Regions from separate parts of the Succinispira mobilis DSM 6222 genome, predicted to be linked through region 3. Evidence: riboswitches for the same ligand, from Rfam matches in the RefSeq annotation. Region 3 holds a riboswitch; each other region holds the start of a gene.

Region 1 (7,659 bases), 610 kb from region 3:
TTAGCCGATTAAGTCCTTAAAGGGAATATATGTGCAACAGTAGGTTAATCATATGAATAAAAGGGGTTGCTCCGACTTTAGGCTGAAGTTTGGATTGTTTATAAAAATTTGGATGTGTGAAAAATTTTTTACAAAATTTTTATATATGGTCCTATATTTTTCAAAAAGTGGTATAATAGTACTAAAAAAAGAGGAAGGAAGTTTTGAAGATGGCACAAATTAATGATGTTTTATCAAGTAGCACCATGTCCTCAATGTATACTTCTGCACTTCAAAGTGCAAAGGCTAAAAAAGAAGAAGAGTTAAAGGCACAGCAAGAAAATCCAGCAGCTAATGCCGTAAATATAGTTTCCACAGCTAATGTCGAGGCTGATAAAGAAGTAGCTGAAGCTGAAAAAAAAGATGCTGTAGGGCCAGCTTATTCAGTAGAACTTAGTAAGGCGGGAATTCTTTTAAGTGAAGCGAGTGCGGCAACTGCAGCTCAAGCTACAACTGTAGTTACAGATGTTAAAGAAACAGCAACTGATGTTGAAGTTAAAGCAGCTGTAAACAAAATAGCGGGAGCTGTTTCTGGCGAAAAATCAGTAGGAGCAGCACCAACTGGAGCGCCGCCAGCAGGAGCGCCTCCAGCAGGTAAACCGCCAACAACTAGTAGTACTGAAGAAGATGAAAGTTCAGAATCCAGCTCTAGTTTAGCACAATATACGGAGGCACAGTTGCAAGAGATGCTTAGCAATGGTGAGATTAGTCAAGCAGCGTATGTTGCAGAAATTGCCCAACGCAAAGCTAGTGATGAGAAGGTTGTTCTAGACCTTCAAAAACAAGAAGTAGAAGAACCCAAAGAAGCTGCAAACAGCGATGATATTGTAAATAAAAAACAAGAAGCACAACTTTAATTTAGCTTTAGGGCTTTAAGGGAAAAAATCGATTAAATAGGCTTGACTATATAAAGTAGTTTAGTTATAATATATGAAATATCAATTAGAATTGAAAAACAGATAATTGCCGATCAGAAATCTGAAGGCCTAGTTTCTAAGTAGAAACTAGGCCTTTTTTTATAAAAATTTAAAAAGGTGGAAATAACATGGATAATAATGCAGATAATTTTGAAGTGGTTATCAATAGGCGAGGAACTGGTAGTAGAAAATGGGATGATGTTGCTGCAGTATTTGGTAATGATAAAGTGTTACCACTTTGGATTGCAGATATGGATTTTGCTGCACCTAGCAATGCAGTAGAGAAAATCATAGAGCGAGCAAAGCATCCGATATATGCCTATAATAATAATGATTTGGAATTTGTAGAAGCAATTGTAAATTGGACAAAAAACAGGCATAATTGGGATATTAAAAATGAATGGATTGTCCAAACTCCAGGAGTGGTACCCGCAATAGTTATGTCAATTTTGGCATTGTCTAAGGAAAATGAAGGTGTTATTATTCAGACACCAGTATATCCACCGTTTTTTGCGGCTATCGAAGATAATAAACGGGTAGTGGTTAAAAATGAACTTGTTTTTAATAAGGGGCGTTATGAAATTAACTTTGTGGATTTAGAAGAAAAGTTTGCAGATAAAAACAACAGAATATTTTTATTGTGCAGTCCACATAATCCAGTTGGACGAGTATGGACAAAAAGTGAACTAGAAAAAATAAATAAATTGGCAATAAAATATAACATTCAAGTACTATCTGATGAAATCCATAGTGATATTGTATATGAAGGGCACAAACACACAGTTTTTGCATCTTTAGCTAAAGCTGAGAACAGTGAAGTTGTTACTTTTATGGCTGCAAGCAAAACCTTTAATATTGCCGGGTTGAATACATCGTATGTTATTATCCCTTGTGGATATAAGCGGGAACTTATTAGAGGGCAGATTAATCGTTTGCATATAAACAGGAATAATATTTTTGGTGTACTAGCCACAAAAGAAGTCTATAAGTCAGGAGAAGAATGGCTGAAAAATTTATTATTGTATTTAGAAAAAAATGCCGATACACTAGTGGAATTTATAGAGACACGTTTACCGAAAATAAAAGTTGTAAAGCCCGAAGGGACTTTTTTAGCGTGGTTAGATTTCAGTGCATATTTTGATAGAAGTGATGAACTAAATAAATTTCTAATAGAAAAAGCAAACCTGGGACTAAATTCAGGCATATCTTTTGGTGAACAGGGGGAGTGTTTTGCAAGGCTTAATTTTGCGACTTCGAGAAATATTTTATTAGAAGCGTTACTTCAGTTAGAAGAGGCACTCAAAATAATTGATTAAAAATACAAAAAAAATGGGGGGATTTGAACGAAAATGCACTATAATAATTAATTTCAAGTTAAACTATTGCATAACAACCTACTATCTAGTATGATATCTTTAATAAACTGGAAGAGGTGAGCGTATGATTTATCGGAAACCGACATTTAAAGATGTAGAAGCAATGTTTGAACTTGTTAATAATTATGCAGAACAAGGGTTAATGTTAGGGCGCTCGCGAAATGTATTATATGAATCTTTGCGTGATTTTATTGTCGCGGAAGAAAATGGTGAAATTGTCGGTATGGGCGCGCTATATTTGATGTGGAATGAATTAGCCGAAATTCGTGCTATGGCGATTGCTCCACAAGTCACTAAATCAGGAATTGGTAGAAATATTGTTCAGGCTTTGATTGAAGAAGCTAAAAATTTAGGTGTAACTACAGTATTTGCGTTAACTTATCAACCAGATTTTTTTAAAAAACAAGGGTTTACGGAATTACCTAAGGAAGAATTGCCCCATAAGGTTTGGAAAGAATGTATCAATTGCACCAAATTTCCTAATTGTGACGAAATAGCCTTAAGTATAAAAATCTAAGATTGTTTTTAGTTAGCTGGGAAGAGGATTGAAAAAGTTAATAGCTATTTTATAAAAGCTGATTGGAAGACCAAAGGCATTTTAATTTTCAAGGGGAAATTATTTGCTGTTGGTCTTTTTTTGTTTAATTGCATAAGCTAAAGATCACAGTTGATGTGTTTACTGCAAATTTAAAGAAATAATAAGAGGAGATAATTATATGCAAAAAGAGGGTAATTATTTGGATAATTGGTATAAAAAAGAAGATTATTGGGCTATTATTATAGCAATGGGAATAATATTAGTGGCAACTGTCGGGTTTTTTGCAGGTTATCATAAGCTACTAAACATTCTTACAGTGAATATTCCTACATGGAGTACTAGCTTTGAGAAGCTAGGTTTTTATTTTGCAGAACACGGTTTAAACGTTGGAGCTTTATTTATCTTTTTTGCCTTAGCTTTCACGGGCGCAGGTAGATTTTTAGGACATTACTCGAAAAATTATTTGGCAAGTTTTTCGACGCTGTTTATTTTATCAATTGTTGTGAGTATTTTGGGTTCAAATAAAATTTTGAAAAACTGGCAATTAGAAACTCCATTGTTAGCATTAATTATAGGCATGCTCCTCAGCAACACTTTTAAGTTGCCGCAGTGGTTTTATACTGGAATACGTACGGAGTTTTATGTTAAGACAGGAATTGTTTTAATGGGAGCTACATTGCCATTTACCGTAATTATGCAAGCAGGACCAATGGCAATTTTACAAGCTAGCATTGTAGCAATTACAACTTTTATCACTATATATCTTGCAGCCACACGATTGTTTAATTTAGATAAGCGTTTTGGAGCGACCTTAGCTGCTGGTGGTTCAATCTGTGGGGTTTCAGCTGCTATTGCAATTGGCGGAGCATGTCAAGCTAAAAAAGAACATGTATCGGTGTCAATATCTATGGTAATTGTTTGGGCAATTGCTATGATTTTTGCCTTACCCTTGTTGGCTAAATTATTTGGCTTAGAAGCTGGCCCAGCTGGGGCGTGGATTGGAACTTCGGAATTTGCTGATGCGGCTGGATTCGCTGCTGCAGAGGCAATAGGTGATGAAAGAGCAGTTAAAACTTTTACTTTAATGAAAGTAGTTGGACGAGATATGTTTGTAGGCGTTTGGGCATTGCTGGTAGCTTTTCTTTCAGTGACACGTTGGGAAAACAAGAGCATTAGGGAGTCTAGTAAAATTAATTTTAAAGAAATTTGGCAAAGATTTCCTAAATTTATTATTGGATTTTTAGTAGCATCTTTATTTGTGACGATAATTTTATCTTTTACTGAAGTTAGTTTAGTAAAAAGTTTCAACAAAGATGTTTTAGGGCCGATAAAAGGGTTGCGAGCTTGGACATTTACATGGACTTTTTTATGTATAGGGCTTACTACTCGCTTTAAGGAACTAACTTCTTTTGGCTGGAAGCCATTAGCTGCTTTTACTATTGGGGTGGCTATTAATGTACCATTAGGCTATATTTTATCGAATATAGTTTTTGTCAATTACTGGTTGGGGATTAAATAATGGTAGAGTACATAACTAGAGTAATTATTAACCTAAAAGAATTAGAAAAGGTGCATTTAGTTCTAAGTTCGCCAAGTAAAATGGCTGCTGAAATCAATGATTATGCTAAGCGAGTTGCCAATAAGGCTACACAAATTGCCAAGCTGATAGAAGTGCTAGGGGAATTAGGCTTTATCCTTAAAAATACAGGTAGCTATATCTACGCTGATTCAGAAACCATAGAAGCTCAGGTTATTAAAAACTTATTGAAGGAGCGCGGGTTTGAAAGTAGCGAGTATCAGCTATATGTAGAATATCGCCGATTAAAAGGAATAATGTAAATAGGTGGGCAGTTGATGCCCACCTATTTACATTATATTTAGGTTAGAGAAGGTATGCTTTAGTTAAGTTTAAAATTTGTAAATGTTGCTGTTCGAGAAATTCAGAGAAACTAATAGAAGGATATTGAGCTTTTAAAATAGCTAATTCTAAAAGAAAAGCTGGGATTCTTGTGGCTAGAATTTCACCAATGTTTTCCCCAAATTTAGCTTGATAACCAACTCTACCCCCTAAAGATAAAAGGTAAGTATCTACGATTTTTCCATCAAGACGTTTTTTTCGGCCAGTAAAACCAATTAGTCCTTTTTGATGTTGAGCACAAGAATTTGGACAACCAGAAATAAGTGGCGTTGGTAAGGCGCTTTTAATTGCTAGAGGCTGGTTTTTAAAAAACTCTAGAATACTAGTTAGTAAACTTTGAGAGTCATTTATACCAAAATTACAAAATTGCGGTCCTGCACAGCTAACGGTATTGTCTATCGAAAAAGGTGATATTAATGAATCTGTTAATAGCAATAGCTGATCTACTGCCTTAACACTCAAGTTGCGTACGAAAAAACCTTGACTTGATGTAAGGCGAAGCTCAACTTTGGGGGTAACAGCTTTGAGAAATTCGGTGAGCGTTAGTATTTGAGTGGGAAGTATTTCGCCTTTAGAGGGGTGGATATATATAGCATAAAGCCCAGATTGCTTTTGAGGAAAAATTATATTTTGATATTCTTTGTCCCAAGGGAAAAATGAATTATCCTCAGTAGCTACAGTTGTTGGATTAAGTGTAAGTTTTAATTCAGGATTAGTTAGTTTAAGTTGGTGTAATTCTTGCTGGAAATATGTTAAGAAAACTTCATCGCCTAGGCGTTGGCGAACAAATCTTAAACGGGCTTTGTTACGGTTTGTGCGATCCCCTTCGCGGGCAAAAATGTTTTTCATAGCTTCAACGTAAAAAAGTGCGTCTTCAGCTAAAATAAAATCGCTTAATTTTATTGCCAGTTGTGAATTAGAGCCAAGGCCACCAGCAGCATATACGCAAAAACCCAATTTATTATTTTCTTTTTTGGCAATAAAACCTAAATCGCTAATACTAGCATTAGCAGTATCATCAGCAGTGTTGGAAAAAGAAACTTTATATTTACGCGGTAATTGCAAATTTTCAGTTGTTCTTAACATGAAATTCGTAATAGCAATCATATAAGGCGTAACATCAAAGATTTCATCGCGGGCTATGCCGGATAAGGGTGAACAGGTAATATTTCTAATTCCATCGCCGCCAGCACCAGTTGTAATTAAACCAACTTGCAATAAATTATCTAAAATTATATTTACTTTTTCCAAGGGTACGGCATGTAATTGCAAATCTTGGCGTGTGGTGAAACGTAGGCGCAGGGAATATTTATTAGCTATATTTGCAATTGCTTGTAGCTGTTCAAGCGTAGCAATTCCGCCAGGAAAACGCGGTCTTATCATATAAGAGTTTTTAGAACCTTCTTTATAGATTCCCATAATTGAACTGTATGGTTTTAAATTCTCGAGAGTCCCGCTTAAATATTCGCTTACTTTAGTTTGAAAGTGCTTAACTTTAGTTATAATTTCTGGGGTATTAGTGATCATGTCTGTAAATCTCCTTTGTAGTTTAATAGTGAAATGAGGTAAAATTTTATAAAAAAAGACCAGAATATTCTTTTGAAATTTAAAAAGAATCATTCTAGTCTTCAGTTATCTGATCGACTGTCTATTAAATTATTGTAATAATAGCATAGTTTTTTGTAGGAAGTCAACTGAAAAATCAGAGTTGCTATTGACAAATAAAAATTATTATGGCAAAATAGCATTCAATGATAATGCTTTAGAAATTTAGCTATAAAAATAAATATGGTTCTTATCAAGAGTGGTGGAGGGACTGGCCCGATGATACCCAGCAACCAGCTTTTAAAGCAAGGTGCTAATTCCAGCGGATAAATCCGGAAGATAAGATTAATTGTTTTAATGACGGTTCTTCTTCGGGAAGAATCGTTTTTTATTTATTACAAAGATAAAGCGAGGGAAATTTATGCAAATAACAACCAAGATTGTTCAAGCTGGGCTAGTAACTGATAAAACTACTGGAGCAATTAGCACTCCTATTTATCAAACAGCTACTTTTCGACATCCTGCATTAGGGGAGAGTACGGGATATGATTATTCGCGGACTAAAAATCCTACTCGACAGGCAGTTGAGATAGCAATAGCAACATTAGAAGAAGGAGATGCTGGCTATGCATTTGCTTCGGGAATGGCGGCAATAACAGCTATAGCGATGTTATACGGAAGTGGAGCACATTTAATAATAACGGAAGATTGTTATGGCGGGACATATCGCGTTTTTGAGAAAATATTTAAGCAGTTTGGACTACAAGTTAGCTATGTAAATACTGCCGATGTTCAAGCGGTACGTTCTGCGATTACAGGCGATACAAGAGCAATATTCCTAGAAACTCCAACCAACCCGTTAATGAAAATAGCAGATATTCAAGCCTTGGTAGCTTTAGCCAAGGAACATCAGCTACAGACTATTGTTGATAATACATTTTTGACACCATATTTACAAAAACCCCTGTCTTTGGGTGCAGATATAGTTATACATAGTGGTTCTAAATATTTAGCAGGCCATAATGATGTTATTTGTGGACTAATTGTGGCAAAAGGAGCGGAACTATGTTCTAAATTAGCATTTATTCAAAATTCAACTGGAATGATTCTTGGGCCGCAAGATTCCTGGCTATTATTAAGGGGAATAAAAACATTAGCAGTGCGCTTAGATAGGCAGCAGGAAAATACTTTAATTATTGCCCAGTGGTTAGAAAAGCAAAAATGGGTAAATAAAGTATATTATCCTGGTTTAGAAAGTAGCCCACAAAAAGAACTTCAAAATCGTCAGGCGAGTGGTTATGGAGCGATGTTATCTTTTGAGGTTTG
Region 2 (7,659 bases), 690 kb from region 3:
GGACTGCGTCGCGGTGAATGTCTCTAGTTACTGTCGTAAGTTTTTCAGCATCACTGGCTGACAAGTTCATAGCTTGATTTACTTGATTGGCCGCTTCCTTAACTTGAACCAATAATTCTGCCACACCCTCAACATCTTGTACTGTATTTTTCAACATCGCCACATTTTCTTGAACTGTCCCAGAGACATTATCTAATTTTTCATTCATCAATTGCGTAGAATTTAAGGTTTCTTGCAAGCTATCTTTCCCGGCCTGAGCCGCTAGTTGAATATTCCCGACAAAGCCCCGCATATCTTGCAAACTACCTTTAGTGCTGTCCGCCAACTTGCGAATTTCTTCAGCTACTACGGCAAAACCTCTGCCCATCTCGCCAGCTCGTGCCGCCTCAATCGAAGCATTTAGCGCTAACAAATTAGTTTGTTCGGCAATTGCTGCCACCCCATTAACAATATCACTGATATGAGCCGTCATGGCTGTTAATTCTTCAAATTGTTTACTTAGTTTTTGAGTATCACCGACAACAGCTTCTTTAAGTTGATCAATCTCGGTTATTTGAATAATACTTTGATCATTTTTGGCAATTAAATCACTAGAATCCTTCGACAAATGTACCATTTTATTGGATGTTTGCTCAATAGTTTCGTTTACATCATTCATGCTTGCTGTTATTTGCTCAACCACCGCCAAATTAGACTCGCTTAATAAGGATAATTGCTCGGAAAAATCTGCCAATGACTCTGCCGAATGCTTCATGCGCACGTCAAAATCACTCAAAGAAGATACCGCGCCCAACATCCCATTACTCACCTTAGACATCTTAGATTCATTGTTAAACAATCGTTCGAATTGATTTAAAATCCGTTGATGTAAAGGATTCTCTACTTTTAAGCCTACTAATGAAGCCTCTTGTCCTTGCATTTTGGCATCTACAATTTTCAAAATATCTATAACTTCACTGCAACCGGTTTGTTTTCTAAAAAAATTAACCATATACTCCACCTCTTAAAGATAAACTCTTTATTTTTTAGTTTACTGTTTAACATATGCTTTGTCAACGGATAATTTTTATTAATTAACTTTTATCTTCAAATACAATAGGATTACTAGCAGTTTAGTAAACTATTGTATAAAATAAAAAACAAGCTATCTCTTTTTTAGTCTTCAAGTGCTTTAACTAGAGTCGAAATTTAAGCTCAAACATCTAAACACAGCCTTTATTCCTAAAGAGATAGCTTGTTTTTATTAAAATGCTGCTACAACAGCACCTTTGTATTTTTCTTCAATGAATTTCTTAACTTCTGGGCTATTTAATATTTTTGCTAAAGCTTGAATTTCTGGTCTGTTTTCTTCACCTTTTCGGCAAACTAAAATATTTACATAAGGAGAATTCTTATCTTCGATAACTAAGGCATCTTTAGTTGGATTAAGTTTTGCATCTAAAGCGTAGTTAGTATTAATTACCGCTAAAGTTACATCATCTAAAGTTCTTGGTAATTGTGGGGCTTCAATTTCTTTAATTTTTACGTTTTTAGGATTAGCCACAATATCTTGAACTGTAGCTGTAATACCCGCTTTATCTTTTAATTTGATTATGCCTGCTTTTTCTAATAATAATAAAGCGCGACCCCCGTTAGTTGGATCATTCGGAATACTAATTGTAGCTTCTGCGGGAATATCTTTTAAATCTTTAACTTTTTTAGAATAAATACCCATTGGTTCTACATGAACACCATTGACTTTCACTAAATCCAGCTTACGATCTTTAGTGAATTTTTCTAAATAAGGGGTATGTTGAAAAAAGTTTGCATCTAACTCTTTATCAGCAACAGCCACATTAGGACGCACATAATCGGCCATTTCTACTACAGTTAAATTAATTTTTTCTTTAGCTAACAACGGTTTTACAAAGTTTAAAATCTCTGCATGTGGCACAGCTGTCGCCGCCACTTTTAGAGTTTTGCCTTCTTCTTTTTTAGCTTGGCCACCACAAGCGGTAAGTGCCAAACATAGCACTACTAGGAAAATAGATAAATAACTTTTTTTCATAAATAATAACCTCCAAAAAATTTTTTTAATAAAAGAAAACGACCCTTCTAAAGCGAAAGGTCGCATATACACGCTCCCTCTCATCTTCCAGGATTAATCCTGCTGGATTTAGCACCATACTTTACGTGTTGGTTGCCGGGTGTCATCGGGCCAGTCCCTCGACCACTCTTGATAAGAGTCTATTAACTTTTTTGTTATTATACATTTTCCTAGTATCTTTGTCAAGAATATTTTATTTTTAGCTTATCTGTATTTATTTTAAGTACTTTTGTCTATTTTGTTTTATTATCCCTGTTAATTTTTCGCAATAGTGCTATAATTTAGCTAAAATATCGCACGAGGTGATTTAAAATGCTAAAAGTTCGTCATCTTATTCAATTAGGCTTTGTCGTGCTGGCAGCTTGGCTTGGTTTACGCCATCAAATAGTTGGTGGCGGGCCTCAGGGAGTTCCACCAATTGATTCTTATTGTTTATTTGGAGCTATCGAAACTCTCCCTAGTTTAGTTAGTGGCGGTTCTTACCTGATGAAAACTGCCCCCAGTAATCTTTGGCTCCTACTAGCGCTAATTATTACCACCCTATTATTTGGTGCTGTCTTCTGTGGCTGGATTTGCCCGCTAGGTAGTTTGAGCGAATGGCTGTATCGCCTCCGTGAAAAATTTTATCCTCAAAAACTAATCCTCCCACCTGCTTTAGACCAAATTTTAGGCTATAGTAAATATTTATTTTTTCTTTTAATTATCTACATGACCATCAATACTAAACGACTTTGGTTTGAAGAATTTGACCCCTATAAAAAAATTTTTCATATGAATGTCGAAGACTTTAGCTCCGCTATGGTAATTGTGTTTTTTATTTTAATTTCACTTACTCTTGAAAGAGCTTGGTGTCGTTATCTTTGTCCGCTCAGTGTTATCATTAATCCCTTATCTAAAATCAGTTTCCTGAAAATCAACCGTAAGGACAACTGTATTAACTGTCACAAATGCGACCGCACCTGTCCTACCGCAATTAAGATTGCTAGCCAACCTACAGATTCAGGGCAATGTATTCGTTGTAACCGCTGTACCGAGGCCTGTCCAGTCCAAGCCCTAGAACTTAAAGCTCGTTTTGGCAATTGGCAAACGTCTAAAACAATTGCCGTTATGCTAAGTGCCGTACTTTTGTTTGGTGCAATTATTTTGACCGTCCAACATACCCCCTACTGGCAATCTAAAACTCCCAATATGATTACTGGTAAAAATGTTACTAGCACCGAAGATATCCGCGGTTGGATGAACCTAGACCAAGCCTTAACGGCTCTAAAAGTTGATAGAACTAAACTAATGCAAGAACTACAGCTCCCTGCTAATACAGAGACGAATCTGACCGTAAAACAATTTCGCGCCCAACATGATATCTCCGAAACTAAACTTGCAGAAATCATTCGCAAACTACTGCCTAAAAAATAAGTTAACTAAAAAAGTCAGACTTTATGCCTGACTTTTTTCTACTATTTAGCTATTACCAGCTTTTATATTCTTTATTGACAATCAATCGGAACATGAATAAGTTTTAAAAAAATATTACGTAAAATTTAGCTGTTGCTGGCGTCAAAAAATTTCGCTTAGCAGCAATTGTTGTTTCTTATCGCCAGGAAATAATTAATCGCTACGCCTGCACTTTATTTTTCATCACCAAGTATAAATTTCATCCGTAGATTTGACAATATTTACGCCTAAAGCGGCAAATTCCGCTAAAGCTTGTGTCGCTAAAGCTGGAAAATCCACTACATTGGGAATTGCCGGTACTGGCGACATACAATCTTGCAAAATATACAGTTTAGTTAACAAACTGCGATCTACACTCATTAATTGCTGCACTAAATCTGCAATCGTAAACCGCACACAATGTGAACTAGCCTCACCCGCAATATAAATCCGATCATAACGCATTAGCTTATTTAATAGCTCGACATTAAAGCTCCCTACCTTAAGCTGCGTATCAGCTGTAACTAGTTTCGTAATCTCTGGCGCAAACACACTATAGTTTTCTGTAAGTGGTGCCCGCCCCTTAACCTGCCAAAAAGTCTCACGTCCTGTTACTTGGGCATGAAATAGAGCACTTTCAAAGAGCACTGGCGCTAAAGCATGGTCAATGGCCCCCATCATTGTATGATAAGGCCAGATACAAAGCTGATATTTACCTGTAGCCTCTAGCTGACGCAGATATTGCAAGGCAAATTCCGGCTCACGCACCGCCCGCCATTTACCTTGAGCCACTTCTTGAGCGGTAATAATCGTAAAAGGTGCAGGCTGCTGTTGGTTGGCATTTACCCAAAAGGCGGGAAAAAATATTTGAAAACAAGAGTGCGTATCAAAACTAAAATATAGGGCATCTAAATCACTGACATTCCGATAGATAAACTCAGCTAATCGCGCCATGTCCGCCTCCGCGCCGGGAACATATAGACTGGCTTGCGGGTGACAAAACCCAATTTGCGCATCAATTACAAATAAAGCTGTCTGAGCCTTGCTTGAGCGATGTGGCAACTGGGATTTAGCTGAACTTGCGGCCTGGGCAATCTCCTCATAGCGGGGCAAGTATATGTTTTGGCTATCTGTTGCTTGATAATACGCGGGTAATTTACTCATATTGAACCTCCAATTAATTAACTGGCTTGTTATATTTACTAGTTACCAGCTAATTTTACCTAAATAGCATAATTTAAACCATTATAATGCAACTTAGGCAATTTGGAAAGATTCAAGTTATTTTTTCTTTTAGCTACTTCCGTGATAAACTCTATCTTTCTTGGTGGGCTTACTCTTTCCCAATTGCCGCAATTACCATTGCCACTTACTTGATGTATAGCCAAACACATTTACTTTTATATAAATTTATTTTACTTTGTCTTTTTACCTTATTATCACTTTTTATTTTACTACTACTGAAAAATACTATCTGTGCCATGCTAAATAGTCGCATTTGTGTACAGGAAGACTAAAAAACAGACTTTGCTCCAACACTCTCATCAGTGTCTAAGTAAAGTCTGTTTTATCTATTTAATTTTTGTTATTTATATTTGCACTTGGTTACGACCAGCATCTTTCGCTCTATATAATGCTTGATCAGCCTGCCTTATCAAGTTAGCTAATTCTCCAAATTCTTGTTTTTTGCTTACAGCCACGCCAATACTCGTAGTTAAACGTAACATGGTATCATTTTCCAAAACTAATTCTCTGCTTGCAACGGTTTTTCTTATTCGCTTAGCAATAATTAGGGCTTCTTCCTCTTTAGTATACGGTAAAACAGCAATAAATTCATCGCCACCATAGCGGCCAAAAATATCTTTATGCCGCAAATTATCTTGGCAAATCTGTGAAAATATTTTTAGAACTTCATCCCCGATTAAATGCCCATAAGTATCATTGATTTGCTTAAAATAATCTACGTCGATCATTAATATCGCTAAATTCTCCTCCGCTTGCATTTTTGTCATTAATATTTCAACTTCACTAGTCAGTTTATTGCGATTTAAACTGCCTGTCAGAGAGTCTCTGCCCACTTCTATTTGCAGATCGGTAACAATATTGTGATAGTAAGTTATATCTTGAAATACGAGCATATAGCCTACTATTTCTGCTTTTTCAGTAGCTTCTGCCAAAATTGTTTTTTGCATTTGATATTGGGAGTTATCATCTAAAACTAATATTTCCTTAACTCGTTTAACCGCATCAAGCAACTCTAATAGTTTGGGAAAGTTCGCAAAAAGTTCTTGCCCCTTTTTGCCAATATCCGTTCGCTTTATTTTGGGAAAAAGCTTGTTACTGGCAGCATTAAAATCGACTAAAACACCATTGCGATCAAAGATCAATATCCCTTCTGTAAAACGCTGAAAAATCAATTGTTTCGCTAAAGGGGCTACTTCAAACAACCCTAGATTAAATATTGCCCAACCATATAGCACACCAGGCACAATAAAAGCTATCGGCGATGGATCCAAACCCCAAGGAATTCCGCCTGATAAATAGATCAATAGCATAGTCCAGGGAAAAAAAGAACTTAAAAAGAATACAAATGCTTGCTGTTTTTTGTGAGCTTCTGCTCTTCGCCAAAAAATTATATATAAAATATTTCCAAATATCGCACTGATATTATTAAAGGTATTATGCACAATATACCAAATTCCTGGTTCAATTTTCGCTACGGGAAATGGTGCGGCTGGGTTTAGGGTTAGCGATTTATAGTAATAGGGGTGAATATCAAAGGTACTACTTAATATTAAAGTGATTGTCGAAATTGTAATTAAAACAACTTTTACAGTTTCCCAATTTTTAATACGCACTTGTGTATGTTTTTCTGCTAAAATTATCCACGCCGCAGGTATATAAGAAATGCCTAAATATTGAATATGTAGCCAAAAGCGAATTTCTTCTAGTGTATTACTACATAGTTCGGCCATATAACCAAAGCAATAAATCATCCCGGCAACTGACAAAAAAAGAACAGCACTACTTATGCGCACGTTGCGTTTTTTTCAAGCTAAAATTGCTACAATCGCTAAAATAAATCCGCTTAGTCCACTAAGGACAATTATTACATTTCTCGCTAACTCCACTAAGTACTTTCAACTCCCATTTTGTAACATTTAAACTAGGTTTTTCTATTTTTTTGGCAAATATTCATATGCAAAAACATATTAAAACTTTTAGCCTATAAAGTCAATAAGCAAGCCTTTATCTGCCTTATATTCTCTGTTATATAACTAGTAACAATTAGCTAGCTAATTTTATTTCTGTATTTAGGGAAATTACTAAAATGTTTTTTCATAGTCTTTCACGAGCGAAACAATGACTTTAGCTCCGCTCCAGTAACTATCAATTTTTTATTTCTCCCCATAAATATTAGGCTACAGCCTATTTTTTCTTAACTACGACTTGCTTCACTTACTATTTGATAATTATTTTAACTAGGCAAAATCAGCTTTATCTGCTAAACTGAAAGATATTTATCAGCGGCCTTTGTGTGTAAAGTTCCAGCTTAGAGCGCAAGGCAAAGTTTGTCACTACTAAAATTAAATAAGTTTAGCCAAATTATCAAAGCGCCCTTATTTAACAAGTACTCGCATTGTGCTAAAGTGGAGAAAACTTGCCCATTAATATTCCTAATTCTAACTAAAGGAGATTTTTACTATGAAACCCCGCGACCTATTTATGGCTTTATTAATTGTAACAATTTGGGGTGCTAATTTTACGGTAATTAAATTGGGCCTTGCTGATATTCCGCCCATGCTTTTAGCGGGCTTACGTTATGTATTTGCCACCTTACCAGCAATTTTCTTTATTAAACGCCCTAATATCAGCTGGAAATATTTAGCTCTATATGGGTTAACCGTTGGTATCGGCCAATTCTCTTGTTTATTTTATGCCCTAAAAATCGGCATGCCTGCTGGTATTGCTTCGATTGTCTTACAAGCACAACCATTTTTCACAGTAATTTTTTCAGCCTTTCTTTTTAAGGAAAGTCTCTACCGGCTCCAAATTTTAGGATTTGCGATCGCCTTTACTGGTTTGTATTTAATTGGTGGCGACACTTCGGGAGTACCGCTGCCCCTAGCTGCTTTTTTATT
Region 3 (7,659 bases):
AAGATCTAGGTCCGTTAAAGAACGAGGAATTATTGCTGCATCTAATTCTTTAATTTTTATGTTTTTGGGATTCGCTATAATATCTGCTGGAGAAGCTTTAATTCCAGTTCCTTCTTTTAGTTTTATTAAGCCGATTTTTTCTAAAAGCAATAAACCGCGCGCTCCGTTAGTAGGGTCATTAGGTATTCCAACTACCGCGTTTTCCGGAATGTTTTTTAAGTCAGTTATTTTTTTTGAATACAAGCCCATCGGGAAAATAACTGTGTTAGCTACAGAGTGTAAATCATATTTTCGGTCTTTAACTATATAATCCATATATGGTTTGTGTTGAAAACTATTCACATCAATATCACCTTGACTTAGCGCAACATTGGGCTGGATATAGTCATTGAATTCAACTACAGTTATTTTTAAACCGTTTTTTTCAGCTTCTTTTTTGACAACTTCCATGATTTCAGCATGTGGTCCAGCTGTAACTCCTATTTTTAAAGGCTGAGCATTGGATTTTTTTTCTGAAGAATTATTTCCGCAAGCTGTTAAAGATAGGCTGGCAACTAAAACCAAAAAGATTATAAAATATTTTTTCATTTAAATATCTCCCTTATAATTTATTTTTATTGAATTTTTTTGCTAAATAATCACCACAAGATTGTACTAATTGGACTTGAACAATTAAAATCAAAACCGTGATAATCATAATATCTATACGGAAACGTTGATAACCGTATCTTATTGCCAGGTCACCTAAACCGCCGCCACCTAAAGCACCAGCCATTGCAGAGTAGCCGATTAGACTAATAATCGCTAAAGTAATCCCCAAAATAATAGCCGGCATTGCTTCAGGAATTAACACTTTGATAATTATTTGTAATGGTGTTGCTCCCATAGCTTGAGCTGCTTCAATAACTCCATATTGTACCTCTTTTAAAGCGCCCTCTATTATTCTAGCAATAAAGGGCGTTGCAGATATGGTTAAGGGGACTATTGCCGCTGTAGTTCCGATAGAAGTGCCAACTATCATTCGAGTTAGTGGAATAATTGCTACCATTAAGATTATAAAAGGAACCGAGCGAGTCGCATTAACTATATTTCCTAAAATATTATTAAATGCTTTATTTTCTAAAATATGCCCTTTATCTGTAACAGTTAAAATGATTCCCAAGGGTGCTCCAAACATAGTTGATAAGAATGTAGATATTGCAACCATGTAACATGTTTCTGCTAAAGATTCAAGCAGTAGCTGTATTAGTTCTTCTGGCATAACCAACTACCTCCGTTTTCAAGTTTTGTTCTTTCAAATAAATTAGGGCTTTTTGTATATTAGTTCCTTCACCAGCAAGTTCAACCACAAGTGTTCCATAGGGAACGTCTTTGATATAATCAATATTACCATATAAAATACTTGTATTGACATCAAAACGACGGATTATTCCAGAGATTATCGGTTCTTCAGTAGATGAGCCGATAAAAGCTAAGCGCAAAATTAAATTGCCATTTTCGATTGGTGTAGGCGATAATTTTAAATGCTTAACAACTGCAGGTAATTCTTGATTATTAATTACACTAATAAATTCTTTAGTAGTTTGTTGTTGTGGGTTAGTAAAAACTTCAAGTATTTCACCCTGTTCAATAATTGTTCCTCCCTCAATCACTGCTACCTTATCACAAATTTCCTTAATTACTTGCATTTCATGAGTTATTAGCACAATGGTTAAATTAAATTTCTTGTTAATGTCTTTTAAGAGCTCTAAAATTGATTTTGTTGTCTGTGGATCCAATGCTGAAGTAGCTTCATCACACAATAAAACTTTCGGATTAGAAGCTAAAGCTCTTGCTATACCAACCCGTTGTTTTTGACCACCGGAGAGTTGCGAAGGGTAATAGTTAGCCCTTTCCCCCAAACCAACTAGTTCTAAGAGCGGCTTGACTCTTTCTTCAATTTCTCTTTTGCTTACACCTTGTATTTCTAAAGGGAAAGCAACATTTTCATAGATAGTTCGTGAAGCTAGTAAGTTGAAATGCTGAAAAATCATTCCTATTTCATATCGAGCTTTGCGTAATTCGAACTCACTGAGTTGGGTAATATCTTGTCCAGCAACCACTACATTCCCCGATGTTGGTTCTTCTAACCTGTTGATGCATCTGATTAATGTGCTCTTTCCCGCACCACTTTGACCTATAATTCCAAATATTTCACCTTTCTTTATTTCCAGGGAAATATCTTTAAGAGCATAAATATTGCCTGATTTGCTTTCATAAGTCTTTTTTAAATTTTTAATCTTAATCAAAATCCTCACCTCTTTTTTTATTGACTAAAAAAACAAAAATCTCTTCATACAGATGAAGAGATTGCTAACTATTACGTTAATCATCTTCATCTGCCGAAACACATACTGTATTCCGTTGGAATTGGCACCGTTCCTTATTGGATGGTTGCCGTAGCTTCATCGGGCCATTCCCTCAGCTACTCTGGATGAATTTCTTTATAAAATACAACTACAATGTTTACAAACAATCGTTGCATTTATTTTGCTATGTTGTTTATTGTATAGTTTTTTTTTATTTTTGTCAATATAAAAGTTAAATATTTTTTATAAATTGTTTTGCATTTTAAACAGTTAAAGGATTGCTTAAATTACGGATTTAATATAAAATTTATTTAGATAAATTATAAAGGATGATTATTATGGATAGTAGATTAAAAGATGAATTAATAGATCAGCTTTTTAAAAGTATTTTACTTTTAAAAAATGTAGAAGAGTGCTATAAATTTTTTGAAGATGTTGGTACGGTAGGAGAATTAAAATCTCTAGCGCAACGCTTGCAAGTAGCCAAAATGCTACAAGAAGGCTATATTTACGAAGAAATAATAAGGCAAACTGGCGCCAGTACAGCGACAATTTCCAGAGTTAAGCGCTGTTTAAATTATGGTGCAGATGGTTATAAGTTAGTATTAGAACGCCTTAAAGATTCATAAACAAACTTACCTCTTGACCTTTTTCGTTAATGTGTGTATCATATAACTAGCACTCGCGGAGTTAGAGTGCTAGTTATATTTTATTTGAGGTGATACTGTGTCAACTACTTATGAATTTCAAGCTGAAACAAAAAGAATGTTGCAATTAATGATTAATTCTATTTACACCAATCGTGAGATTTTCCTCAGAGAATTAATATCTAACGCCTCCGATGCTATTGATAAGCTTAGATTTGCAGCATTAACGGAGACTAATTTAGTTCCGGAGGATGCTAATTATGAGATATTCTTAGTCCCAGATCAAAAAAACAAAGCCCTTACTATTAGCGATAACGGCATTGGAATGACCCAAGAAGAATTAATTGCGAATATTGGTACAATAGCCAAATCGGGAACCAAAGAATTTATTGACAAATTGCAAAATCATGAACATCTTAATGCGACTGAATTAATCGGGCAATTTGGGGTTGGTTTTTATTCTGCATTTATGGTTGCAGATAAAATTACGCTTTTAACTAAAAAAGCTGGAACCGATTTAGCCTTTAAATGGGAATCAACTGGCGATGGCAAATATAATATTGAACCAGCTAGTAAAGAGAGTTGCGGAACAACTATCACTTTACATTTAAAAGAAGAACATACGTTAGATAGTAACAACGAACAAAATTATCTCAATCAACAAACTTTGCAAACTTTAGTAAAAAAATACTCTGATTATATTCGCTTTCCAATAAAAATGTTGTTTGACATCCCTGTTCAAGAATCTGATTCAGTTGAAACTAAACAGGAATTAAAAATACTAAATTCGATGGCACCTTTATGGACTAAAAATAAAAATGATATAAAACCGGATGAGTATAACCAGCTTTATAAACATCTTTTTTTAGATTGGCAAGATCCTTTGGATGTAATTCATACTCGGGCTGAGGGGGTTTTTGAATATATAACTTTACTATATATTCCAGAACATGCCCCATATGATTTTTATCAAAAAGAACATACTACTGGCATAAAATTATATTCTAAGAATGTTTTTATTATGGATGATTGTCGAGAACTTTTGCCAGAATACCTACGTTTTGTAAAAGGTATAATTGATACTCCAGATGTTTCATTAAACATTTCTAGAGAAATTTTACAACAAAATCAGACTTTGAAGAAAATCGGAAAAAATTTGGAAAAAACAATTTTAAAAAATCTAGAGGTCATGCTAAAAAATTCACGGGATAAGTATCTTAAATTTTTCAAAGAATTTGGCAAAGCTATTAAGCATGGAATTTATGCAGACTATTCTAGTCACGAAAAATTAAGAGAACTTCTTCTATTTCCTAGTTCGAGAAGTGTCACTGAAGACTCGTTGATCACTTTAGCTGAATATGTGGCTAATATGAAACCAGAACAAGATGTTATCTATTATGCTACTGGAAAAGATCGCCAAGCAATTGACAGTTTACCACAAATTGAAGTTTTAAAAGAAAAGGGCTTAGAGATATTGTATTTCTTAGATCGAGTAGATGAATTTGCAATTGACATGCTTGCTGAATATGCTGGTAAAAAGTTTCAGTCTATAAGCCGCGGTCAATTGGATCTTTCAAAATTTGAAACAGAACAAGATAAAGCTAGTCAAGACAAACTTATTAATGAAAATAAAGATTTATTAGAAGCAATAAAAAATGCTCTAACAGAAAAAGTTGATGAAGTTAGAATTAGCAATCGTCTAAAATCAAGTCCTGTTTGCCTTATTAGTTCTGATTCGGGTATTAGCATTTCGATGGAACAAATTTTGGCTGATGTTCAAGATAGCAAAATAAAAGCTACAAAAATTTTAGAATTAAATCCTAACCATGAAATATTTAAGACTTTAAAAAGAACCTTTGAAGTTGATGCGCAATCAGAACAATTCGTAGATTATTGCAAATTACTTTATGGACAAGCAACATTATTAGAAGGGTTAACGGTAGAAAATCCCGTAGATTTTGCTAAATTAATAGCAAAGTTAATGAAGTAAAACAGAATAACGAAAAAAGGAATTGTCATTAAGAGAGCCCAAAAGCTTTCTTACGACAATTCCTTTTTATTTTACTTCAACTTCTACACGTGCAAGAATAAAGCAAAGATCAGATATGCGATTTAGACAAACAAGCACATTATGATTAACCGCTTCTTGTTTTGAAAGAGTTATTAAACGTCTTTCTGCTCTGCGGGTTACAGTTCTTGCTAAATCTAACATTGCCGCTCCTTGTGTATCTCCTGGCACTAAAAACTTCGTTAGAGGCTGTAGTAATGCATCAAATTTATCGATGGTTTGTTCTAAAATATTTACATGTTCAGTAGTAATATATGGCTGCTCTAGCTTTAAACTAGCAACATCAGCCATTAGCATTCCCAAAAGTTTTTGTAAGCTATAAATAGTTTCACGCACATCTTCACGTTTTACAAAAGCTCTAGCCATACCTAAAACAGAATCTAGTTCGTCCACAGTTCCATAAGCATCAACACGCAAAGTATCTTTTTCTACACGCTCACCACTTAATAGACTGGTCGTACCTTTATCACCCGTTTTTGTATAAACCTTCATTTCATCACCACTTTTATTTATTTAAAATAAAATCTCATCTGGTTTAAAGAAGTTTGATACTTCTTTTGCAGCACTTTCTTCACTATCTGATCCATGAACTATGTTTTCAGCAATAGAAAGAGCATAATCGCCACGGATAGATCCAGGGACAGCATCAACCGGATTAGTAGTTCCCATCATAGTACGTACAGCCTTAATAGCGTTTTCGCCACCAATTACCATCGCTGCTACTGGTCCAGAAGTAATAAAATCTACCAATTCACCAAAAAATGGTTTTTCTGCATGCTCTGCGTAATGAGCTTTAGCTTGAGCTTCAGTTAATTGCATTAATTTTAAGGCACAAACTTTTAAACCCCGACGTTCAAAACGTGCTACCACTTCGCCAATCAAAGATTTTTTTACACCATCAGGTTTAACAAGTACTAAAGTTTTTTGCATTAAATACATCCTCCTATATTATCGATATCAGTACAGCTAGTACTGTACTATAGTATTATAGCAAATGTTATCTAGTTTGCCAATCACAGCTAGTATTAATTGAATCGCAGTTTCGTAGTCATGCTTATGAATAACTCCCTGATGGCTGTGTATATAGCGAGTTGGAATGCTTAAAACAATACTAGGAACACCTATGTCTTGCATATGAATACGCCCTGCATCTGTGCCTCCTCCCTCTGAAAAACTTATTTGATGATCTATTTTTTCTGCTTTAGCTATATCTAAAACAAGATCTCTTAATTTTGTATTAGGAATCATGCTAGCATCGTAAATTGTAATGGCAACACCTTTGCCGATTTCTGCACTCGCTTGTTCCTTAGTAACTCCAGGCACACCTCCAGCAACACAAGTATCAATAATAATAGCTACATCAGGAGATATTTTATTCGCACTTGTTAGAGCCCCGCGCAAACCAACCTCTTCTTGAACCGTAGCAGTTGCATAAATAGTATTTGGATGTTCTTTTTCTGACAAAGCCTCTACTACATCAGCCATAATAGCACAACCTATCCTATCATCCCACGCTTTTCCTAGCAAGTAGTTTTCATCAGCCATAACTTCAAATTGGACAGATGGAGTTATAAACGTTCCGGGATAGATACCTAGTGCTTCAGCTTCTTTTTGTGATTCTACCCCAATATCAATATACATATCTTTTTTTTCAACTATTTTCTTTCTTTCTTCAGGTGTTAATATATGTGGTGCCTTACAACCTATTACGCCTGTAATATCTTTAGTTTTTGCATGCACAATGACTCTTTGACCTAACATTACTTGTTCCCACCAACCACCTAGGCAGGTGAATCTCAAAAACCCTTCAGCAGTAATTGTTTTAACCATAAAGCCAACTTCATCCATATGTGCGGCTAACATTATTTTCAACTCGTCAGAATTATTTTTAGATTTAAAAATAACACTGCCTAATTTATCATAAAAAATTTCTTCACTTACTGGAAGCAATCTGTCTTTCAGTAAATTTTTTATACGATGTTCATTCCCAGAAACTCCAGCAACTTCAGATAGTTCTTTTAATCTTTTTAATTGTAAATTCATATTTCAACCTTTCTTGTTACTAAGACAATTGCTCTTGTGTATCACCATTTTTATAGCTTTTATATTTGTCATAAATAATTCTAATAGCAGTTGTTACTGCTTTCTTTGCACTGCCTTGATAAACATCTTCTAAAATTTCTTGTAAACCCTCTGGTCCATTAGATAGATTATAACCCACAATGTGTCTACATACATGATCTCTTGCTGTTTTTGTAGCGAGTGTACAATCAGCATTTTCAATAAATCCAGTTTTCATATCGACAACTACTATAATGCCTATTACTTTATACATCTCACTCGCTGTAATTCCTGTAGGCAACTTAGCATATCCTGAAAAAAGTACTTTCTTGTCTTGCATTTTAAATTTCCTCCATTGTATTATTAGACTCTTTAATTAAACGGTCCACAACGATATCAACGTTATGTACATACATGCCCGTAAAATATTCAAGTTTGTCCTTTATCGTATATTGTATCTCTTTTCCAACCGCAGGTAAATACTTACCATAGATTATATTCAAAGTAATTTTGATTGCCAAAGAACTGTTTTCGT
Region 4 (7,659 bases), 150 kb from region 3:
TTGAAACTATGGGAGCTAGCTAGTCTAGCAGTACCGATATTTTTAATTTTGATTGGGCAAGTAACTTTTATGTGGTTATACACAAGGTATATAGTTTTTAGAGTTATGGGAAAAAATTATGATGCAGCGGTTATGGTTTCAGGTATGTGTGGTTTTGGGTTAGGCGCGACAACTAATGCGATGATAAATATGGGTGAAGTTAGTAACAAATATGGCTATACGGCAAATCCATATTTGATAGTGCCGCTGACAGGAGCTTTTTTAATAGATATGGTTCAAATTCCTGTTATAGTTACGGCAATAAATTTATTTTCATAAATAAGAGATAGTATTTTTTAGGATACCCCCAAAGTTAGGCAGTATATTTACTGAATAAACTTTGGGGGTGATTATATTTTAAACATGATAGCAAAAAATATAATAATTATTTAAGTAACTGATAGTACAAATAGCTAAGCGTGGATTAGATCGAACATAAATTTAAAAATAGGACAATTGGCGTGGAGTACTAAATAGTGAATATATCTTTTTTGTTCAATTAAGGATTTCGAATAAAGTTGAAATGTTCAACAATTGATATATCAAAAAAGCGAAAAGAGCTTGTAATCTGCTATTAACAGAAAACAAGCTCTTTTAGTCGCTTAAAATTCTTTATCTAGTTTTTTGTTTGTAATTTAGACATTTTCCAAATGTTCAATTTGGGGAGAGACGAAAACGGGAGGATTTTCAATAATTTCCGTTGGTAAACCCATCGTATTTAAAAGTTCAATAAATGGTGAAGGATCTAATTCTTCGACGTTAACCATTGTTTTAGAATCCCAGATTCCCTGTGCAATTAAAATAGCGGCAGCAACAGGCGGAACTCCAGCAGTATAGCTTATAGCTTGTGCTTCAACTTCTTGATAGCAAACAGCATGGTCGCAATTATTATAAATTAAAATTGATTTACCAACACCAGCTTTTGTGCCTTTTATATAATTTGCGATACACGTTTTTCCAGTATAGCCAGGTGCTAATGATGCTGGGTCTGGTAACAGCGCTTTTAAAAATTTAAGCGGCGCTATTTCTATTCCGGGGGCAACTTTTACTGGAATCTCTGAAGTTAAGCCAATATTTTTTAAAACATTGAATACATTTAGGTAATGATCACCAAACCCCATCCAAAAGCGGATAGAATTGGCATCAATGTTTTTAGATAAAGAATGTAATTCGTCATGTCCGGTTAGATAAACTGGGCACTCGCCTACTACAGGGAAATTATAGTCAACTCGTATTGAGTGAACTTTTTGTTGTACCCATTTTCTATCTACCCAAGTCCAAACTTTTTTAAATTCTCGCAAATTTATTTCAGGGTCAAAATTCGTAGCAAAGTATTTGCCGTGACTACCTGCATTTACATCGAGAATATCGATAGTATCGATAGTATCAAAATGTTCTTTAGCGGCTAAAGAACACCAAGCATTAACTACTCCTGGATCAAAGCCGATGCCTAAGATGGCAGTAATTCCGTTTTCATCGCAACGTTGTTTGCGTTTCCACTCATAATTTGCATACCAAGGTGGATTTTCACAAACCTTATTTGGGTCTTCATGGATAGCTGTATCCATGTAAGCAACACCTGCTTGAATACATGCCTCTAAAACAGACATATTAACGTAGGATTGACCCACATTAATAACTATTTGAGAGTTTGTATCCTCGATTAGTTTTACTAAGGCAGGAACATCAAGAGCATCCACAGTGCGTGAATATAACCTCTTAGTAGTATCTTTCATATTTTTTTTGTGATGAATACTTTCGATTATTTTGTCACATTTTTCTTGAGTGCGTGAAGCTACGCAAATATCACCCAAAACATCGTTGTGCATTGCACATTTGTGAGCTACCACATGTCCAACTGCACCCGCACCAATAATCAAAACATTCTTTTTCAATTAAGAACTCCCCCTTTAATATTTTTATTTTAGGATAAACTATATTTAAAATCCTCATAGGTGAATTGTCGAATTAACTGTAATTCTCCGTTGAGTTTTTTAATAACTATAGATGGCATTTGTAGTCCATTAAACCAATTCTTTTTGACCATTGTGTATCCGGCAGCATCTTGGAAACGAACCTCATCACCTATCTTTAACTTGTCAGGAAATTTGTATGTTCCAAAAACATCCCCAGCTAAGCAAGAGCGGCCAGCGACCATATATTTAAATGATGCATCAGGTTGTTCTAGGACCTTAGCGTCTAGGCGATAAATTAGTAAATCGAGCATATGTCCTTCTATACAAGCATCAACTATAGCTATATCAATTTCATTGTGGACGATATCAACGACACTAGTAACTAATTCACCGGCATTAGTGATTGAACTTTCCCCAGGTTCTAGATAAATTTGAATATTGTACTTTTCAGAAAAAGCTTTCAGTTTATTGCAAAAAGCTTCAATAGGATAGCCGGCTTTAGTGAAATAAATGCCTCCACCTAAACTTATCCAATTAAGTTTAAATAAAAATTCGCCATAAGTCTCGCCTAAATAATCGAGTTGCTCAGAAAAAGAGTTGAAATCAGCATTTTCGCAGTTGTAATGAAACATAAGACCATCAATTTTAGATAATTGCTTGGCTATTAAATTTTTATCTAAAATACCTAAGCGAGAAAATTTGCGTGTTGGATTAGCTAAATCAAAGCCAGAATTACTAATACCAGGATTGACACGTAAGCCGATTTTTTTGTCAGCTACAAGTTCATAATAAGTTTCTAACTGAGAAATAGAATTGAAAATTACTTTATCAGCAAATTTACGTATTTCTAATAGATCTTCTTTAGAATAACCAACACAATAAGCATGGGTTTCGCCACCAAACTCTTCATGCCCAAGTTTGGCTTCATATAAAGAACTTGAAGTGGTACCAGCCATATAGGGGCGCATCAGGTTAAATACGCTCCAAGTTGAAAAACATTTCAATGCTAGTACACATTTAGCTCCTGATAGTTTATTAATTTTATCAATAACTAGCATATTAGCTAGGAGCTTGTTTTCATCTAAAAGATAATAAGGCGTTTGTAGTTTCATTATTGCGCGGCTCCTCTATACATAAAAAATCACCACGAACAAAAATTTGCGTGATGATATTATTGTACAGATTAATTTATATTTCGTCAATAAATCTTTTTAAATTGGATGTTTTTTATTTTAAAATGCCGATTTAATGAATTAGGTTCGCATTTCTTAGAAATGCTGTAGTTTTCAACGAAATTTAAATTTAAATATAAGAAAACACAAAAGGTTTACTGGAAGGAAACAAAAGTATTACTAATGATGAGTAGACGCAACTTAAAATAAAATAGTTGACAAAAATATCTCGGCAATGTAATATATAGAAAATAACAGAAGAATATAGAACTCTTATCGAGAGTGGTAGAGGGACTGGCCCGATGAAACCCGGCAACCATCGCAATGCGAAAGGTGCTAAATCCAGCAGGATAATTTCCTGGAAGATGAGAGGAAAGCGGAATAAAAGCTCTTTCCTCGCGGGAAGAGCTTTTTAATTTCTTTTTGTTACTAAAATATTTGGGGGGATTTTATTATGAGTTTATTAGAAAATGCTGGAATAGAAACTTTGGCTATTCATGCCGGACAAATTCCAGACCCTACAACTGGGGCTAGAGCTGTACCAATATATCAAACAACTGCTTATAATTTTCAAGATACGCAACATGCTGCTGATTTATTTAGTTTAAAAGCAAATGGCTACATCTATACACGGATTAGCAATCCGACTACTGATGTGTTAGAGAAAAGAATTGCAACATTAGAAGGCGGAATAGGAGCAATTGCATTTGCTTCTGGACAGGCAGCAATTATTGGTGCAATTTTAAATATTCTTGAGTCGGGAGATGAAATTGTTAGCTCTGCTAGTTTATACGGTGGTACCTACAATTTATTTGCTTATAATTTACCGCGGTTAGGAATAAAAGTTAAATTTGTTGATGCTAGTGAATTAGAAAACTTTGCTGCGGCGATAACAGAAAGAACCAAGTTAGTTTATGCTGAAGCATTAGGTAATCCTAGTGGAGATGTTTTAGATATAGAAGGTGTGGCTAAACTAGCACACAAAAACGGGATACCACTTATGGTAGATGCTACTTTTGTGACACCGTACTTATTAAAGCCCATAGATTTTGGTGCCGATATTGTAATTCATTCCGCCACAAAATTTTTAGGTGGACATGGGGTAGCTATGGGTGGTGTAGTAGTTGATGCAGGAAAATTCGATTGGAATTCCAATAAATTTCCACTTTTAAGTCAGCCCGATCCAAGTTATCAAGGTATAAATTACGCAGTTGACATTGGTGCAGCTGCATTTATAACTCGTTTGCGAGTTCAGATTTTGCGTGATTTTGGCGCAACAATTAGTCCTTTTAATGCTTTTTTAATTCTTTTAGGAATAGAAACTTTACCCTTAAGAATGCAAAAACATGTGAAAAACGCCTTAGAAATAGCTCAATATCTGCAAAAAAATTCAGCCGTTAGTTGGGTGAACTACTCTAGCTTACCTAATAGTGAGCAAAAAACTAAAGCAGATAAGTATTTGCCCAAAGGAGCGGGCTCGATTTTTACTTTTGGGATAAAAGGTGGTTTGGAAGCTGGGCGCAAATTTATTAATAGTTTAAAGTTGATTTCCTTATTAGCAAATGTTGGTGATGCAAAAACTTTAGTGATTCATCCAGCCAGTACAACTCATTCTCAACTTACGCCAGAACAGTTAAAAAGCTCTGGTGTACAAGAAGATTTAATTCGTCTTTCAGTAGGAATTGAAGATGTGGCTGATATAATTGCTGATTTAGAGCAAGCATTAGAAAAATCTCAAGCTTAATAGCTAACAATGAAAAAAAATTAGACTAGTTACTAATAGTGCAAATTATTATGCAAGGAGTGTAATTATGCCAATTAAAATACCAGACAATTTACCGGCAACTGCGATACTAGAACAGGAAAATATTTTTGTTATTAAAGAAAGCCGGGCTTATGAACAAGATATTCGACCTTTGAAAATTTTATTATTGAATTTAATGCCTAATAAAATTGTAACAGAAACCCAGTTGTTAAGATTATTGAGTAATACTCCGATTCAAGTAGAAGTGGATTTTTTATATACCTCAAGCTATACACCTACAAATACTGGAGCAGATCATTTGATAAAATTTTATGAAAAATTTGAGTCTATAAAAGACCGAAAATATGATGGAATGATTATCACGGGAGCGCCAGTAGAAAAAATGGAATTTGAAGAAGTTGATTATTGGGCGGAGCTTTGTGAAATAATGGAGTGGAGCAAAAGTAATGTATATTCTACATTACATATTTGTTGGGGGGCACAAGCTGGGTTATACTATCACTACAATATTCCGAAACAGTATTTAGATAAAAAACAATTTGGTGTTTATCCACATGAAATAGTTGAGAGTGTGCCTAATAAATTATTTACAGGATTTGATGATGTTTTTTATGTGCCACACTCGCGTCATACAGAAAATAGGTTAAGTGATATTGAACAAGCACCAGAACTACATGTTTTAGCTAAATCTGATATAGCTGGACCATTTGCTTTATCAGATAAGGCGGGGCGAAGAATATTCTTAACTGGTCATGCTGAATACGACCCTAATAGTTTAAAAGATGAGTATGATCGAGATGTTAATTTAGGGATGGACATTCATATTCCAGATAATTACTACAAAGATAATGATCCGGAACAAAAACCAGTAGTTTTATGGCGAAGTACAGCAAATTTACTTTTTTTCAACTGGCTAAATTATTATGTTTATCAGGAAACACCTTACAATTTAGAAGTTCTAGCTAAAGATACAAAAGGAACTAGTTCTAAGCAATAAAATAATTTCCTTTAGGCTAAAATACTGTTATAATATAGAACGTTGTAGCAATTTTAGTAATTTATGAAGGTGAATAATTTATGAATATCCAACAGTTACCGATTGGCTTTATGGATTCAGGGGTAGGCGGAATAAGTGTTTTACGTGAAGCCGTAAAATTATTACCAAATGAAAAATTTATCTATTATGGTGATTCCCAAAATGCTCCCTATGGAATAAAAACTGATGTGCAAATCCGCAAATTGACCTTCAATGCTGTAGAAGTATTACGTCAAAAGCCAGTTAAAGCAATTGTTATTGCTTGTAATACAGCGACAAGTGTAGCGATTAATGATTTAAGAATTAGATATCAGGATATGCCGATAATTGGAATTGAACCAGCTGTAAAACCAGCAATAAAAATAAGCCATAATCAAAAAATATTGATTATGGCAACGCCGATGACTTTAAAACGTGAAAAATTTTTTAATTTGGTTGAACGGTATGCGGATGCTGATCAGGTTCTACCTTTAGCTTGTCCAGGCTTGGTAGAACTAATAGAGCAAGGTCAAATAAATGGTGCAAAAGTTCAAAAATTTTTAAACGATTTATTGAAACCATATTTGCAAGAGAAAATTTCCGTGGTTGTTTTAGGCTGTACACACTATCCATTTATAAAAAAAGCTTTGCAAGAAATTTTGCCACAAACTACAGCAGTAATCGATGGAAGTTTAGGTACAGTTAACCAGCTAAGAAATCAGTTGCAGGAGAAAAATTTGCTAAATAATAGTGAAAGCCAAGGAACCGTGGAAATTATTAACTCTAAAGCTGATGAACGATTAATTATGTTAAGTAAAAAATTATTAGCGATGCAATAAAAAAATAGACACAAAGTGTCTATTTTTTTATTGGCAGAGAAAAGCCTTTGCCGATAACATCGGTAACATCAGTTATAATCATAAAAGCATGAGGGTCTGTTTGAGTAACGATAGCTTTTACTAAGGAAACTTGGCGTAATTTTACTACAACAAAAATGACTTTTCGGTTTTGTTTAGTATAAGCGCCTTCGCCAAAAAGATAAGTAACACCTCGCCCGAGCTCTTTGGTTATGCCCATAGCAATATTATCAGGTTCAGCTGAGATAATCATGATACTTTTTTTGTAGTCGAATCCTTCCGTGAATTTATTGGCAACTACAGAAGTAATAAACATGCTAATTAAAGTGTACATTGCTGGTTTTAATCCAAATAGACTAGCAGCAATTAACATTAGCATGCAATTGAAACCAAAACCGACAGTAGCGACATTCAAACCATAGTATTTATTTACTATACCTCCTAAAATATCTGTCCCACCAGAGTGAGCATTGACACGATAAAGCATTGATGCACCAATACCACTAAATAAACCGCCATAAATACAAGATAAGAAAATATCATCCATAACTTGTGCATTTTTTAAAAATGAGGTAGCGTCTAGGGCTAAGGAGAAAACAATCATCCCGAAAATACCACTTAGACAGTAATTAGTATCAATATAGCGATAAGCTAGGTAGAACAAAGGAATATTAAGTAAAATACTAGTAACACCTAAAGGAAAGGTAGTTAAAAAATAAATAATCATAGCTAAACCACTTACACCACCACTGAGTAAATTATGAGGAATAAAAAAGGTGTTGATGCTCGCTGACATAATAATGCAACCAATAGCAACCCAAATATAAGTACTTAATTGTTTTCTTAAATATTCACGCATAGAAAAAACTCCTTTATTTATTTTTATTAACCAAAT

Evidence for each region. Region 3 has a riboswitch for S-adenosylmethionine ahead of SUCMO_RS0105910 (methionine ABC transporter ATP-binding protein). Riboswitches for the same ligand answer to the same signal wherever they lie in the genome.
Region 1: another riboswitch for S-adenosylmethionine. It lies ahead of SUCMO_RS0103040 (trans-sulfuration enzyme family protein); the one in region 3 lies ahead of SUCMO_RS0105910 (methionine ABC transporter ATP-binding protein).
Region 2: another riboswitch for S-adenosylmethionine. It lies ahead of SUCMO_RS0102680 (MetQ/NlpA family ABC transporter substrate-binding protein); the one in region 3 lies ahead of SUCMO_RS0105910 (methionine ABC transporter ATP-binding protein).
Region 4: another riboswitch for S-adenosylmethionine. It lies ahead of SUCMO_RS0106525 (O-acetylhomoserine aminocarboxypropyltransferase/cysteine synthase family protein); the one in region 3 lies ahead of SUCMO_RS0105910 (methionine ABC transporter ATP-binding protein).

Annotation. Positions count from the first base shown of each region.
Region 1 is NZ_KB913028.1:621,286-628,944, forward strand. Features, by position in the region: gene SUCMO_RS0103010 (hypothetical protein) at 210-896, shown strand; gene SUCMO_RS0103015 (MalY/PatB family protein) at 1,085-2,272, shown strand; gene SUCMO_RS0103020 (N-acetyltransferase) at 2,397-2,849, shown strand; gene SUCMO_RS0103025 (YeiH family protein) at 3,049-4,389, shown strand; gene SUCMO_RS0103030 (hypothetical protein) at 4,389-4,709, shown strand; gene SUCMO_RS0103035 (nitrite/sulfite reductase) at 4,753-6,315, opposite strand; SAM riboswitch class I at 6,581-6,679, shown strand; gene SUCMO_RS0103040 (trans-sulfuration enzyme family protein) at 6,755-7,659, shown strand, end outside.
Region 2 is NZ_KB913028.1:537,837-545,495, reverse strand. Features, by position in the region: gene SUCMO_RS0102685 (methyl-accepting chemotaxis protein) at 1-991, opposite strand, end outside; gene SUCMO_RS0102680 (MetQ/NlpA family ABC transporter substrate-binding protein) at 1,244-2,047, opposite strand; SAM riboswitch class I at 2,125-2,225, opposite strand; gene SUCMO_RS0102675 (4Fe-4S binding protein) at 2,399-3,499, shown strand; gene SUCMO_RS0102670 (cysteine hydrolase family protein) at 3,722-4,681, opposite strand; gene SUCMO_RS11740 (SLAC1 family transporter) at 4,768-5,034, shown strand; gene SUCMO_RS0102660 (diguanylate cyclase) at 5,107-6,555, opposite strand; gene SUCMO_RS0102650 (O-acetylserine/cysteine exporter) at 7,223-7,659, shown strand, end outside.
Region 3 is NZ_KB913028.1:1,229,598-1,237,256, reverse strand. Features, by position in the region: gene SUCMO_RS0105920 (MetQ/NlpA family ABC transporter substrate-binding protein) at 1-588, opposite strand, end outside; gene SUCMO_RS0105915 (methionine ABC transporter permease) at 602-1,261, opposite strand; gene SUCMO_RS0105910 (methionine ABC transporter ATP-binding protein) at 1,230-2,288, opposite strand; SAM riboswitch class I at 2,372-2,480, opposite strand; gene SUCMO_RS0105905 (YerC/YecD family TrpR-related protein) at 2,687-2,977, shown strand; gene htpG (molecular chaperone HtpG) at 3,075-4,985, shown strand; gene SUCMO_RS0105895 (cob(I)yrinic acid a,c-diamide adenosyltransferase) at 5,052-5,555, opposite strand; gene ndk (nucleoside-diphosphate kinase) at 5,577-5,993, opposite strand; gene SUCMO_RS0105885 (M42 family metallopeptidase) at 6,030-7,106, opposite strand; gene SUCMO_RS0105880 (DUF3870 domain-containing protein) at 7,126-7,464, opposite strand; gene SUCMO_RS0105875 (Asp23/Gls24 family envelope stress response protein) at 7,466-7,659, opposite strand, start outside.
Region 4 is NZ_KB913028.1:1,376,511-1,384,169, reverse strand. Features, by position in the region: gene gltS (sodium/glutamate symporter) at 1-318, shown strand, start outside; gene SUCMO_RS0106535 (saccharopine dehydrogenase family protein) at 675-1,934, opposite strand; gene nspC (carboxynorspermidine decarboxylase) at 1,964-3,067, opposite strand; SAM riboswitch class I at 3,398-3,499, shown strand; gene SUCMO_RS0106525 (O-acetylhomoserine aminocarboxypropyltransferase/cysteine synthase family protein) at 3,582-4,871, shown strand; gene metA (homoserine O-acetyltransferase MetA) at 4,939-5,889, shown strand; gene murI (glutamate racemase) at 5,970-6,746, shown strand; gene SUCMO_RS0106510 (YitT family protein) at 6,766-7,623, opposite strand; gene SUCMO_RS0106505 (DMT family transporter) at 7,637-7,659, opposite strand, start outside.